3 regions of the Romboutsia sp. LXY-2 genome follow, and region 2 is predicted to be linked to each of the others. Evidence: riboswitches for the same ligand, from Rfam matches in the RefSeq annotation. Region 2 holds a riboswitch; each other region holds the start of a gene.
What was found. A riboswitch is a leader RNA that binds a small molecule or an ion and turns the genes downstream of it on or off. The one in region 2 is predicted to bind cyclic di-GMP.
Positions count from the first base shown of each region.

Region 1: another riboswitch for cyclic di-GMP. It lies ahead of ACI48P_RS17070 (hypothetical protein); the one in region 2 lies ahead of ACI48P_RS05600 (LuxR C-terminal-related transcriptional regulator).
Region 3: another riboswitch for cyclic di-GMP. It lies ahead of ACI48P_RS20705 (GspE/PulE family protein); the one in region 2 lies ahead of ACI48P_RS05600 (LuxR C-terminal-related transcriptional regulator).

Region 1 covers NZ_JBKFGI010000011.1:219,323-224,374, reverse strand. The annotation lists gene rfbB (dTDP-glucose 4,6-dehydratase) at 1-687, shown strand, start outside; gene ACI48P_RS17080 (hypothetical protein) at 991-1,518, shown strand; gene ACI48P_RS17075 (tyrosine-protein phosphatase) at 1,675-2,463, shown strand; cyclic di-GMP riboswitch class I at 2,572-2,655, shown strand; gene ACI48P_RS17070 (hypothetical protein) at 2,809-3,729, shown strand; gene ACI48P_RS17065 (YHYH domain-containing protein) at 3,917-4,966, shown strand; gene ACI48P_RS17060 (hypothetical protein) at 4,982-5,052, shown strand, end outside.
Region 2 covers NZ_JBKFGI010000002.1:109,933-114,984, reverse strand. The annotation lists gene ACI48P_RS05620 (DUF2334 domain-containing protein) at 1-239, shown strand, start outside; gene ACI48P_RS05615 (hypothetical protein) at 241-648, shown strand; gene ACI48P_RS05610 (glycoside hydrolase family 113) at 682-1,371, shown strand; gene ACI48P_RS05605 (response regulator transcription factor) at 1,460-1,882, shown strand; cyclic di-GMP riboswitch class II at 2,197-2,281, shown strand; gene ACI48P_RS05600 (LuxR C-terminal-related transcriptional regulator) at 2,304-2,909, shown strand; gene ACI48P_RS05595 (hypothetical protein) at 3,032-3,382, opposite strand; gene ACI48P_RS05590 (helix-turn-helix domain-containing protein) at 3,547-3,915, opposite strand; gene ACI48P_RS05585 (hypothetical protein) at 4,139-4,567, shown strand; gene ACI48P_RS05580 (replicative DNA helicase) at 4,579-5,052, shown strand, end outside.
Region 3 covers NZ_JBKFGI010000019.1:40,327-45,378, reverse strand. The annotation lists gene ACI48P_RS20710 (type II secretion system F family protein) at 1-261, opposite strand, end outside; gene ACI48P_RS20705 (GspE/PulE family protein) at 284-1,963, opposite strand; cyclic di-GMP riboswitch class II at 2,075-2,158, opposite strand; gene ACI48P_RS20700 (ribose-phosphate diphosphokinase) at 2,435-3,385, opposite strand; gene glmU (bifunctional UDP-N-acetylglucosamine diphosphorylase/glucosamine-1-phosphate N-acetyltransferase GlmU) at 3,474-4,847, opposite strand.

The sequences.
Region 1 (5,052 bases), on a different contig from region 2:
GATAATTCTATAAAAGATCCTGGTATATTTATTATGACAAATGTTATTGGAACACAGGTATTATTAGATGCGAGTAGAGAGTATGGAGTTAAGAGATTTCATCAAATATCAACAGATGAAGTGTATGGAGATTTACCACTAGATAGACCAGATTTATTATTTACAGAGGATAGTATTATTAACCCTAGCTCACCCTATTCAGCATCAAAAGCTAGTGCTGATCTATTGGTTTTATCATATTTTAGAACTTATGGTATGGATGTTACTATATCTAGATGCTCTAATAATTATGGACCTAATCAACATAATGAAAAGTTAATACCTCTTATGATTAAGAAGATTATTAACGATGAAAAGTTACCTATATATGGTGATGGAAGAAATGTTCGAGATTGGTTACATGTTTATGATCATTGTAGCGCTGTTGACTTAATAATTCATAAAGGTAAGGCAGGAGAGGTTTATAATGTTGGTGGAAATAATGAAAAGACTAATTTAGAGATAGTAAAGATCTTGCTAAATGTGCTTGGAAAGTCTGAAGATTTAATTAGTTTTGTCAAAGATAGACCTGGTCATGATATGAGATATGCAATAGATGCTAATAAGATTAAAGAAAAACTTGGATGGAATCAAGTTTATGATTTTGATAAGGGTATACGTGAGACTGTAAAGTACAAATTAATCTAAACTAATTAAAGGACCCCTTATGAGTCGTTTTTTATTTACATCTATAAAGGTAGGCTTGGATTAGATACAGATGCTAAGGTGTTGTATACGTTTATTGATGGGAACTTGGTGTATAAAGCATTGTCAAAATATTAGTTATTAATATATCATTTGTGCCTTATTAAGACATAGGGGATTAATAATAGAAGATAAATAATTTTTTGTAGGAAAATATATACATCTAATAAATGTATATATTTTCATTTTATGATAAAATAATACTAAGGAAATGATTATAAATATATAGTAGTTGAGGGGTAAGATATGAAAAAACAAGAACAAAAGATAATAGTAGGAGGGGTACTAGTAACGGCTTTAGCTACAGCAGGATTTTGTACAAGCCAGGGTAGCTTAGCATCAGCGGATAACTACAAGAGTCCTCCAGCTCATGTATTAGAGGAAGAACCTAAAGTAGAAGAAGAAAAAGAAGAAGTAGAGGTAACTGAGGAAGAAGCGACACCGGAGGAAGAAGTAGAAGTAGATACAGAATCAGTAAATGATGACGATGAGAGCAATGAAGTGGTAAGGCCAGAGCAAAATGAGAGACCGAATCAAAGACCAACGCCAAACCCTACACCGACGCCAAATCCATCACCAAACCCTACACCAAATCCAACTCCGACACCGGATCCAGAGCCGACACCAACACCAACACCGGATCCAACACCAGATCCTACACCAACACCGGATCCAACACCAGATCCTACACCTACTCCGGATCCAACACCAACACCAGACCCTACACCAACGCCGGATCCAGTACCAACACCAGAGCCGACTCCACAACAATAAAGGTAAAAAATATAAATAGGGACTATGTTTTAACAGTTGACTCTTATAGAATAGAGTCGGCTGTTTTATTTTGTCGTATTTTAGGTTTAAAATGTATTATAATATTAAATTTATGCTATAATAAAATCATTATTATTAGACAGGGGGAGTAAAGACATGATAGATATACATTGTCATATAGTGCCAGGTGTAGATGATGGAGCGAAGACTTTAGAGGATGCACTTTCAATGTTAAAAATAGCAGAAAGCGAAGGAATAAAAAAGATAGTAAATACTTCGCATTATCATCCTCAATTTAAATATACTAAAGGGGAGGAGCTATTAGTAGAAGTAGAAAATTTTAATAAAATCATTAAAGAAAATGGAATAGATGTCGAAGTTATAATAGGTAACGAATTATATTTTGATGATAGTTTTTTAGAGTGTATTGAGAAAAAAGAGTTTTATACTTTAAACAACAGTAGATATGTCCTTGTAGAGTTTTCACCTACTAATTTTCCTAAGAAATTAAGCGAAGTGGTCTATGAGTTTAAGATAAGAGGTTATGTGCCTATACTTGCTCATGTAGAAAGATATAATGATATTCAACAAAATCCAAGCTTATTAACTGAGGCAATAAAAGAAGGGGCACTTATACAAATAAATGCTTCTAGTGTGCTAGGTAAAGGTAGTAGTGAAGCTCATAGAATAACTGAGCTTTTATTAAAAAATAGTATAGTACACTTTGTAGGTACAGATGCACATGGGCCTGAAAGAAGAAGACCTATGATAAGAGAGGCATATGATTATGTATGTGAAGAGTATGGAGAGAAAAAAGCACAAAGATTATTTATAGAAAATCCAAGTAGAGTCATAAATAACGAAGAAGTAGAAATAGTGGTAGAAGAAGAAGACATTAAAAAGAAGAAGTCCTTTTTCTCAAAGTTTTTTAAGAAAAGTAGTTAATTATTTTAGTATTTAATATTAAATATAATTTTATTCTACATTTTTCTACAAAAGCTGCAAAAACATATATACTTTTAAACAGTTTTAATATATAATTAATTTGTTATAAAATTAAATAGGCAAACTTAGAGAAATCCAAGGACGCAAAGCTAAAGGGGCTAAGGTAATATACTATGCTAGCCAGCTGCCGATAAGAGATAATCTTATTGAAGTAACACTTATTTGATAAGTGTTTGTTTTGATGGCAGCTACCTTTATATAAGGTAGTTTTTTTACGCTTAAAAACATGTTATAGGATTATAGACTTCTAAAGGGAGAGCCTATAAAAATATTAAGGAGAATAGTGTGAAAGATAATATTAAAAACATTAAAGCAATTATAATTAGTATAACTTTAACAATAGTACTAGTGCTGACTTTTGCTGCTATATTATTCAAATTGGAAGTGTTAAATCCAACAACATATACAAAAGCATTTGAAGAGAATAAGATATACAGTGAAATCTATGAGGATATAGAAATAGAAATTAATAAGTACGTAGCTGACAATAACTTACCTAAGGGTATTTTTGATGATGTTATTAGTAAAAGTGATGTAGAAGAGGTAGTAAATAATGATATATTCTCTGCTGTGGGATACATAAAAAACGAAATGAAAAAAGTGCCTCCAATAAATATGTCAGTTTATGAATCTAGAGTAGAAGAAAGTTTAAATGAGTATGTAGAATCTGATGAATATAAAGATATTGTAAGAGCAAATTATTATAACAATGATTTTGAAAAATTAGATGTAACTGTGGTAAAACAAGAGATATTAAATGATATTGAAGATAAATTAGCAATTATAGATAACAAAACTTTAGCTGATTCACTAGGAATAATAAAGATGTCTAAGTATGCAAATATATTGGATAGTGGATTAGTGATAATAGCATTAATAGTGGCTGTATTTGTTCTTTGTGGATTATACTTCCCTATTTGGAAGAGAAGAAAGAAAAGAAAGTTTGCATGGATGGGAGCAGCTATGATAGCTTCAGGACTTCTTATGATTATAATAGGTACTGTGGGCTCTATAACTGGAGTGTATGAAAATGTAGCTGTAAATGTGCCTTACTTAGGTACGGTTATAGGAGTTGTAATAAAGGGATTAATAGGTAAGTTTAGATTAACTGGAGCAGTGTTATTAGTAGTTGGGTTATTAACAGCTAGTGTTTATGTAAAGTCTAAGCTTAAGAGAAAAGAAGATCTTTCATTAAAATTTGGATAATATATAAATAAACTCTAGAAATAGAGTTTATTTTTTTTACTTATTAATGGTTAGAAAATTAACATTCAAAAAAATACAATTCAAACATAATATTACAAATATCGACAAATAAAAGTGGTAGAATAGACAAAGAAAATTACTTTTACATTATCAACAATTAGAATTATCAGCAAAAAGGGAGAAAGAAATGATTATAAAAAGAAACAAATTTGCAAAAGTAATCGGTGCAATTTCATTATGTTTAATAATGAACATCTCAGTAGTAGATGCACACTCAGGGAGAACCGATTCTAATGGAGGCCACAGAGATAATAAAAATGTATCCGGTCTTGGAAGTTACCATTATCACCATGGCTATGGTCCACATTTACACACAAATGGTTGCCCATATGGAGGTGGTACAACTAATGGTAGTGGAGGAGTAAGCGGCTTATCAACAGTAAATACAGAAGAAAAAGAAAAAGAATCAGCTAGAACAAAGGGATATAATGATGGTTATAACGCAGGTTATGCAGGGCAGTTAAGCAACAACTCTTACTCAGGGAATTATAGTGATTTATATTCATCAAAATACAGTGAAGGTTATACAGAAGGAACAAAAAAGCTAGAATCAGAAAAAGATGAAGCAAATTCGAAAGGCTTTGAAATAGGGGTTACAGGAGCAACTATAGATACTAGTATATATAGTAATGAGGAATTAAAAAAAGCATATCATGAAGGGTATAATAAGGGAATCAAAGAGTACAAAGATAATAAAATAAAAGAATATAGCGCTATTGGTCTAAAGGATGGTAAAGAGGATAAGCCAAGTATAAATTTAGAAAATATAGATGTAGCGTTTAAAAGAGCATATCAAGAAGCTTATGATAAGGGACAAGTCATATTATCAGAAACTTACATGGAACAAGGATATAAGGATGCATTTAAAAGTACCGAGTACAAATCTCCAGCTTATGAAAATAATAAATATAATAATTGGTACAAAGAAGGTTTTGATAAAGGGATTAAGGATATAGAGCATTTAAAAGAGGTTGGATATAGTGATGGTTATAATAGAAATGAACAGAGAGTACCTGAAGGATTAGGTTATGGAAAAGGCTTATATAATCATTATTATGCTAAAGGAGAAGAAGTAGCAGATAAAGAAGCTAAAGAGGCAACAATGACTTTTAGTGGTGTTGCAGTAGCTGGTTGGTTATTAAGAAGATTTTTAGTAGCTAAGAAAAGTATTATGTAAGTAGAGGTGAATAGTATGTCAATATATAGAAATGTATGTTATAAGGTTGAAAATTTCTTTATAAAGAGAATGAGTAAGAGTGAAAG
Region 2 (5,052 bases):
TAGAAGAAAGTACTCCAAATTTAGAGTGGTTTGACTTAAGAAGTATAGACAGTATAACAAAAACATCAGATTTAAAAATTGAAGTTAGCGATGGTGATATCGAAGTAGAAAAATCTAGTAAAATATCACCTTATCAAGCCAGAGTATATTCAGAATATGCATGTATAGGAGTAGTAGTAATAATTTTATTAGTTGGAGTGAAGTATGTATTCCAAATAAAATTATTCAAGAAAAAATAATATGAAAAAAAGAGCTAAAGGTAGAATAAATAAGAGAATAATAAGAAAGAAAAAGAAAAAGAAATATAAATATAAATTACTAATCGCTATTGTGCCATTATCTTGTATAGTTATGCTTTTTTCTATAGATCATAATAATTTAGTTAGTTACTCTGAAAAAGCTTTAAATCATAAATTTAACCAAAAAATTATAAGCTCAAATTTGTCAACTGATTATGAAATAGAGAATGTTTTAAAGAATATTAATAAAATGGGATTGAATACAATAAATATTCCTATAGTAATTAATATTGATACATTAACTTCCAACACAATGGATGTCGATAAAAATAGTGTAGAAAAAGCAATAAATTTATTAAAAGAATTAGAAGGGAAAAATATTAGTATAATACTAGAGCCATATCCTTGAATTAATGATGGCAGATTATCTGAAACAGAATGGATGCCATCTGATATAAGCACATTTTTTTATAATTGGAAAAATATTGTAATAGATTATTTGATAAAGAATATATGCGATATTTATGATATAGATGCTTTAAATATATCATCAAATTTAGTTCGTATTGAATCATATGAAACGGAGTGGTTAGATGTAATAGCTTTTGTCAGGCAAGAATATGATGGGCTTGTGACATATAGGACTAACTGGTGGTATACATTAGAAGGAGATGCAGAAACACAGAAAAGATACGAAAATAAGCTTAATAATAAGCTTTTTGGAGAACTTGATTTCATATCGGTATCTGCTTATTTTGAGTTAACTGATCAAATGAATGCTGATGTAGACGATATTGTCAATGCTTTAACAAGTACAAATGTATACAATAGAAATCAAAATGTCAAACAAGAAGTATATAATTTCTATGAAAAATGGAATAAACCTATATTTTTTGGAGAATTAGGTTTCCCGAAGCGTCTAGGAGCATCTATAGAGCCACACAATTCATATTTATCACGTATATATTCATCCTCTCAACAGGTGAATTGCTTTAAAGCTTACAATAAAGTATTTAAAAATGAAGATTGGTTAATAGGATTTTCGATATTTGCGATAGGGGACAAATCATATGAAAAGGCTTATTATCCATGTATAAGATCAAAAAAAATCATTAAAAATTGGTATAAATAAAACTATATTATGTAAATCAATAGAAGAATGCTCATAAAGAAGTAATTATTAGATTATTTCTTTATGAGTACAGTGGAGGTATATTAAGATGAATATTTTAGTTGTATCAGAATCATTTCTAACGAGAGACTCAATAGGTCATTTATTTACAAAAATATGTAAAGTAACTGATATAAAAGTAGTTCAAAATTGTGACAAATTAGATAATCAAGATTTGTCTAAGCTAGACATTATATTTATAGATGTTAATAAAAATAATACTGAACTAGTAGAAAAATTAGCTAATATAAAAAGTGTTTTTCAGAAACTGAAAATAATTGTACTAGACGTCAATAAAGATAGAAATCTTTTTTTAAAATTCACTAAAATAGGTGTTAATGGATATATAAGTAATGTTTCATATGAAGATGAATTAATATATATTATAAAGAAAGTAATGAGTGGCAAAAAATTTTATGATTCAGAATTAATTCAGTATATAACTAATAAACCAACTAAAAACAAAGTTTAAAAGCTAACTAAGTTTTTTTGTGCATGAGTATGTGATTTTTATAATGAACAAGAAAATTTATATTGTATTTAAATCAATGTGTAAAATAAGCTAAAACGGACATAATGCTACAAATTATTATATCTGAAAAGTCTTTTAAAAAATTAACATGTCATAATGTGTATAACGTATTATACTTTAGTAGAAAAAAAGATACTCACTATTAATGATTACCTATAAATAGAAATATCCTAAAATATAAGTATAAATAATAATACAGGAAACAAGGATTTAACAAGCTAAAAAATAATAAATTAAATACTAAATATAATTAAGCAGTATTTAGAAACTAAGAAGTATATCTTAGATGTGGGTACTTAGAGGTATATAGAGCTAATAGTACAGCCGGCTAAATAACGGGCGTATTTTGGGGGGATTAAGTATGAAAGTTATTGTAATATCAGAATCATTAATAATCAGAAGGGGAATATCAAAGATTATATATAACGAAGCATGTGTAAAGGATATTAAAGAAAGTCATATATTTTCAGACATATATAAAAATGAGTATGACTTAATACTAATTGATCTAAATAGAAATAATGAGAAGTTTTTGCCAGAACTTCAAAAGATAAAGGAAAATTCTACGTCTATGATCATGGTACTAGATTTTTATGAAAATCCAAAATTATTTTCAAAGTGCATGAAATCAGGAATAGATGGATATATATTGGCCAATATTAATGGAGAAGATATGGGGTATGCTATAAAGCAGTTATTTAGAGGTAAGAAATATTATGATGCTGATCTAATAGAAGAATATCTATCACATGGTCAGTCTGAACATGTAGAGGGATTAACAAAGAGAGAACATGAGATTTTAATGTATATAGCAAAAGGAAGAAGTAACTCAGAAATATCTAAAGAATTATTTATTACTGAGCATACTGTAAAAAAACATATAAGTAGTATTTTATCAAAATTAAATCTTAAAGATAGAATGCAAGCAGCTTTGTTTGCTTATAATAGAGGAATTGCTAGTTTATAAATAAAATAAATAATAATAAAAAACAGCTATTTTGATAGAAAGCAGCTATTTCTGATAAGAAATAGCTGCTTTTAGCTATATAAAGTACACGAATTGTTTCTAATTAAAACTCATAAACACAATTAACATCCAAACTTATTTTTAATACCCATAAAAAAATCCCTCTTAAAATCATTATCATACCCATCACTCTCAATAATCAAAGCAGCCAAAGTAATAAACTGGTCATAAGTATTACCAATACTACCAGGCTCTCTTACTGTACTAATCCCTAATAAATAATTACAACTAACCCCAAAAAATCCACACAAATCAATAACTACATTAAATGGAGGTAAATCCATATCTGGCTGAGTAAAATCACTACAATCTAAATAATATCCACTCTCCATCTCAAATTCACGAGAAAAATCATCAAAACTATAATCTTTCTCAAGCAACAATTGCCTAAATCTCTCATCAAATCTAATCATAATAATACCCCACTAAAAAATAATATATAAATAAAATTGCAAAACAAAACTTAAAATATAAATAAAATCAAATAAATTTTATAAAAAAAATAAAAATATATTTTAAAAATCAAACACATGTTCCGTGGGTAGTTAAAAAAATTTTGCCACCTCATGTAGCAAAATTATAAAGAGCTAAAATACATTTTTGATAATTTCTCAAAAATTGCATCTTTTTCTTTTCGGCTCAAATTATCGTTATCAAATAAATCATTTCCAACTGAAAGAAACTCCGATACTAAGTCGACTTCTTTATCTGGCTTGTCCATATTTCTCTCTGAATTTAAACCTAGCAAATAGTCTAGAGAAACATCAAAGTAAAATGCGAACTTTATAAGCGCTTCAGTTTCTGGAATTCTTTTATCGTTTTCATATTGTGATATAGCAGCCTTGGAAAATGAATAGTCATAAGATTTATTAAAGTCATCAACTAATTCTTGTTGAGTGTAATTTTTTTCTAATCGTAGCTCTTTAAATCTCTGCCCAAAAGTCATGTTACCCACCTCACTATAAGAAAAGTATAGTACAAAGTTTTGTAAATGTAAACTTTAAAAACATATTTTTAGAAAATATGTAAAATAATACTTGAAAGTTAACACAAACGGAACTATCATTAAAATAAATGGTTAACATAAAGAGTAACTTATATTGAAAAGTTAACACAAAAAATATTTAAAAGATTAACATGAACATGAATTAAAAGGGGAGTGAGTAGATGTGGCAAAAGGATATTACAAAATGAATAGGGAAGTATTGAAGTTTGATTATGAAAAAGACTTACAAAAAATTATATTTAATCATTATCTTATGAGAAAAGAAAATCTAAGTGCTATGAATAAAAAATTAGAGCCAGGGCATTTTCCACTAACAGTAAGAGCTATATCAAAAGATCTAAATATGTCTATAGGAGCAACCCATCGTATGCTAAAAGAGTTTGAGAAATTAAACATAATAGAGCTTGTAGAAGATGGAAAGAAGACTAAGACATCATCAATATATAAATACGTTACAGCAACAAAAAATAACACCACAGTAAAAAATAGCACCAGTTTTGGAACAAGTTTTGGAACAGATTTTGGAACATCTAAAATAGATAATATAAATACAAAAGATCTTAAACTTTGGATGACGGAGTTTGGTAGATAGGGAGGGATTAGATGAAGTCACTACAAGCTATAAACATAGAGCAATCAATACTTGGAAGCTTCATAGTGGATGAGGGTCTAGCTTATAAAATACAAGAGCTAAAAGAAGATATGTTTACAGTACAATTGAACAAAAATATTTTTAATATAATGAACAATCTTTTTAAAGAAAATAAAACACTAGATATACAAACAATAAAAACAAAACTAGATGAACAAGCAGTAGAAGCAACAGTATCATACTTAAGCAATCTAACAGTAATATGTCAGTGCTATGCAATAGATACACATATTGAGCTACTAAAAGAAACATACATAAGAAGATGTATAGTGAAAAATTGTAAAAAATTATTTGAAAGTATGGGACAAGGAGAAAACTTAGATACATCAATATATAAGTTTCAAAATAAATTAGAACAAATATTAGACCAAGAAGATAAATACAAAGACGATGTTTCTTCAATATGTGAAAATGTGCTAAATTTT
Region 3 (5,052 bases), on a different contig from region 2:
TATCGTTAGTGATCTATTAATAGTTACTCCTGCATCTATCATAGTGTAAAATTGTCTACAAAACATACTTATATCTTTTAATGTTACTTTTGAGAATAAATCCATTTTTATTTCTTTACTCTGAACTATCTCCTCTATTTTTAAAGGATAGTAACCATTTACTCTTAACATTGATATTACATCACTTCTTGACTCTGCTTCACACTCTGCTTGCATTCGTTCTCCTGACTGATTCATTGCTCTGTACTTAAATTTTGCCAAGTGATTCACCCCCATCTATTTATTACATATATATCGAAATAAATTCATTTATTGTTGTTATTCCATCTAAAACTAAATTTTTACATTCTTGTGCTAATGTTGTCATTCCTTTTTCTATAGCTATGTCTCTTAGCACATTCGAATCCTTATTTGCACTTATTATATCTTTATGTTCCCTTTCTATCTCCATTATTTCATATACACCGATTCTATCTTGATATCCAGTATCATTACAATATCCACAACCTTTACCTTTAAATAGGATTACTTCTTTATCTAAGCTTTCTCCTAAAATACCTTTTTCATATATATCTGCCTTGTATGATTCTTTACAATTATTACATATTTTTCTAACTAGTCTTTGAGCTATTACTCCTGTTATTGCTGTAGATACTAAGTATGGTTCAACACCCATATCTATTAGTCTTGTTATTGTAGATGGTGCATCATTTGTATGCAGTGTACTCAATACTAAATGACCTGTAATAGCAGCTTTTACCGCTACTTTTGCTGTTTCTTCGTCTCTAATTTCACCTATCATTAGTATATCAGGGTCCTGTCTCAAAATACTTCTTAGTCCACTAGCAAAAGAAACTCCGTTTTTTGCGTTTACATTAACCTGATTTATTCCATTCATAGTGTATTCTACAGGGTCTTCTATTGTAATTATATTAGTTTCTTCTGAATCTAGCTGTTTTAGTATTGTGTATAATGTTGTAGACTTACCACTACCTGTTGGGCCTGTTACTAGGACTATACCCGTTGGTTTTGATATTATTTTATATAACTTCTTTAAAGATTCATCACTCATTGCTAATACTTCTATGCCCATTTTAAATGTACTTCTGTTAAGTATTCTTATAACGATCTTCTCACCACTAACAACTGGAATTATAGATACCCTTAAATCAACATCTTGATTGTTTATCTTTGTTAGTATTCTTCCATCTTGAGGCACCCTTTTTTCTGTTATATTAAGTCCTGACAATATCTTGATTCTTGTAACTAAGGGGCCTAGGCTTTCTTTTTGTAATGTATTTACTATTTGAAGTTTTCCATCTATTCTATATCTTATCCTAACTTCGTCTTCAAAGGGTTCTATATGTATATCCGAAGCTCTCATTTCCACTGAATTTCTAAATAGATATTCGACCATTTTGACAACAGGTGCATTTTTTACATCATCTATTTCATCAGCTTCAATTTCCATAGCCTTATATTCAAGACTCTCTTTAGATAATTCTTCAGCTGCTTTACTCATCTGCTCACTACTATAATATCTCTGTATAAATTTATTAATATCATTTCTATTAGTAATATATGATTCCACTTCAAAACCTGTAGATATAGCCAGATCATCTATAGCATATATATTAAGTGGATCTGATAAAGCAACTTTTAGTTTATTTTCAATTATTCCAAATGGAATCAGTGTATATTTTTCGCATAGACTCTGAGGTACTAACTTTATTACTCTTCTATCAAAAATAGTCTCATTAAGATTTATTTTTTTGATACCAGTTTGCTGTTCTACAGCATCTATAATCTCATCTTCGGTTAAAATATTTAACTCTACTAATACTTCTCCTATTTTTTTACCTAATATTTTTTGTGATTGCAGCGCTTGATTTAGTTGATAATTTGTTAACTTGCCAGCTTCAACTAGTATATCACCCAATCTTTTTTTATTTAAAATGTTCATATTTAATCAAATCCTTCTTTTTGTATTATTCTATGACTTAAATAATGTAATTTTCATTTATTACATAAAAAAGGCTATGTTCTGTAAACACTCATAAATATACAAGCGTTTATAAAATATAGCCGGTTGCACCACTAACTTCATATACTCCAGGTGCCCAAATGCAGAGCATATTTCACAGTTTCAAAATATTATTTATAATAATTATACCATAATATATATCCATTTTTTGTAAATAATATCACTTTTTGATATTATCCATCGATAAAACCACATAAAAAAGACCTAGCACAAAGTGCTAGGTCCTAACCTACTCCCTCAAACCACTAATAATTTAGTAGAGCGCGTTGAAATTTGGGGCGAGGAGAGCAATACACTATTGAACCCATTCGCAAGCCCGAACTTGGCTTGCATGGGTCAATAGTGTATTGCCGACGACCCCCATATTTCAACGATAGCCCACTAAACCTACTAGAATAATATACTTACTGATTCGTTAGAGAATATCTTCTTTATAGCATCCCCAAATAAAGGAGCCACAGTCTTAATTTGTATCTTATCTATCTTCTTATCTTCAGGAAGTTGTATAGTATCAAGTACTATTAACTCAGTTATAGCAGACTCTTCTATTCTGTCTATAGCTGGGCCTGATAACACACCATGTGTACAACAAGCATAAACATCCTTAGCACCAAACTCTCTTAATGCATTAGCTGCGTTACATATTGTACCAGCTGTATCTATCATATCATCTAATAATATAACATTCTTACCTTTAACGTCTCCTATTATATTCATTATTTCAGATACGTTAGCCTTAGGTCTTCTCTTGTCTATTATAGCTAGAGGAACGTCACCTTCTAAAGTATTAGCAAATGCTCTAGATCTTGTAACACTTCCTAAGTCTGGAGATACTACAACTAAATCTTCTATGTTCTTGCTGTTGAAGTAATTAGCTAATATCTTTCCACCTTGTAAGTGGTCTAATGGTATATCGAAGTATCCTTGGATTTGAGTTGCATGTAAATCCATTGTTAATACTCTATCTGCTCCAGCAGCTGTTATTAAGTTAGCAACTAACTTAGCTGTGATTGGATCTCTTGCCTTAGCTTTTCTGTCTTGTCTTGCATATCCGTAGTAAGGAATAACTGCTGTTATTCTACCTGCAGATGCTCTTCTAAGTGCATCTATCATTATTAATAACTCCATTAAGTTATCATTAACTGGACTATTAGTAGATTGAACTACGAAAACATCACAACCTCTTACTGTCTCATTGATGTTAACATTTATTTCACCATCACTAAATGTTCCCACTTGGCAATCAGCTAAAGGTACACCTATGTAATCAGCTATCTTTCCAGCCAATTCTTTTGAAGCATTACCTGCTAGTATTTTAATTTCACTTCCGCTAGTATTCATTTTATCCTCCCGAAATTTAAAACTATGATACATATTATATTAATCATCTTAAGCTAATTTTTAGCTTAAAAGAATCATCAAATTAAGATTATTTGTTACCTTTTTGATTTTTCTTTTCTACCCAACCTTCTTTGTTTACCTGTCTCGCTCTTGCTACTGCTAAAGCTCCTTCAGGTACACTGTCAGTTATAGTAGACCCTGTTGCTACATATCCTTTTTCTTCTACTGTTACAGGAGCAACTAAGTTTGAGTTAGATCCTATAAAAGCATTATCTTTTACTATTGATTTAAATTTATTTTTACCGTCGTAGTTTACAAATACTACTCCGCATCCTATGTTTACATTTTTACCTACGTGAGCATCTCCAATGTATGATAAGTGTGATGCCTTAGAATTATCTTCTATAGTAGCATTTTTAACTTCTACGAAGTCTCCTATTTTTACATTGTTTCCTATATTACTCTTAGGTCTTAAGTATGCATATGGTCCAACATTAGTGTTTTCTCCAACCTTACTATCTACCACTGTAGAATTTATCACCTCTGTACCATTGCCAATTATTGAGTTTGTTATACTAGAATTCATACCTATTATACATTCTGAACCTATTTCAGTATTTCCACTTAACATAACTCCTGGATATATTACAGTGTCATTACCTATTTTTACGTCAGCTTCTATATAAGTAGAATTTGTATCTATTATAGTAACTCCATTTACCATATGAGATTCATTTATTCTTCTTCTCATTATTTCTTCAGCTTTAGATAACTCTACTCTAGAGTTTACTCCCATAAGTTCTTCTATTGTAGAACCTTCATAAGCTCCAACTTTTTGACCTTTATCTCTCATTATTTTAATTGTATCTGTTAAGTAGTACTCACCTTGAGCATTATTATTATCTAATAAGTCTAGTGATTCTCTTAAACTCTTTCCATTAAAACAATAGATTCCTGAGTTTATCTCTTTTGCTTTCTTTTCTTCTTCGCTAGCATCTTTTTGCTCTACTATCTTTAATAAGTCATTATTTGTATCTCTTATTATTCTTCCGTATCCTGTTGGATTTTCTACAACTGTAGTAAGAACCGTGGCATGATAGTTGTTTTCTATATGATAGTCAAATAGTCTCTTAAGAGTTTCTTCCTTTACTAAAGGAGTATCTCCACATAAAACTACTATTGTGTCATTGTCATTTATGTATTCCTTTGCCATCATAACAGCATGTCCAGTACCTAATTGTTCTGTTTGCATTGCTATCATGCTACCTTCAGGTAATCTATCTTTTACAACTTCTGATTCGTGACCAAGTATTACGACTATATCGTTAACACCTGAATTTTTAGAAACACCGATTACGTGGTTAACCATTTCTTTACCACATACTTTGTGTATTACTTTTGGATATTTAGACTTCATTCTTGTTCCTTTGCCAGCGGCAAGGATTATAGCTTTAAAATTCATCTTTGCACTCCATTCAAATAAATTTGTTATTATATATATTATTGTTTATATTTTTATGTATTATGTAAAATATTCGTTTTGTATACAATTCTTTCATTTCCATAAATAAATATAGCACTTTTTGACGAAAAAGTATACAACAAAACGAAATTTTCCATGCAAAAAAGAGTCGAATAGTTCGACTCCAAGCAAAATCTCTTTTATA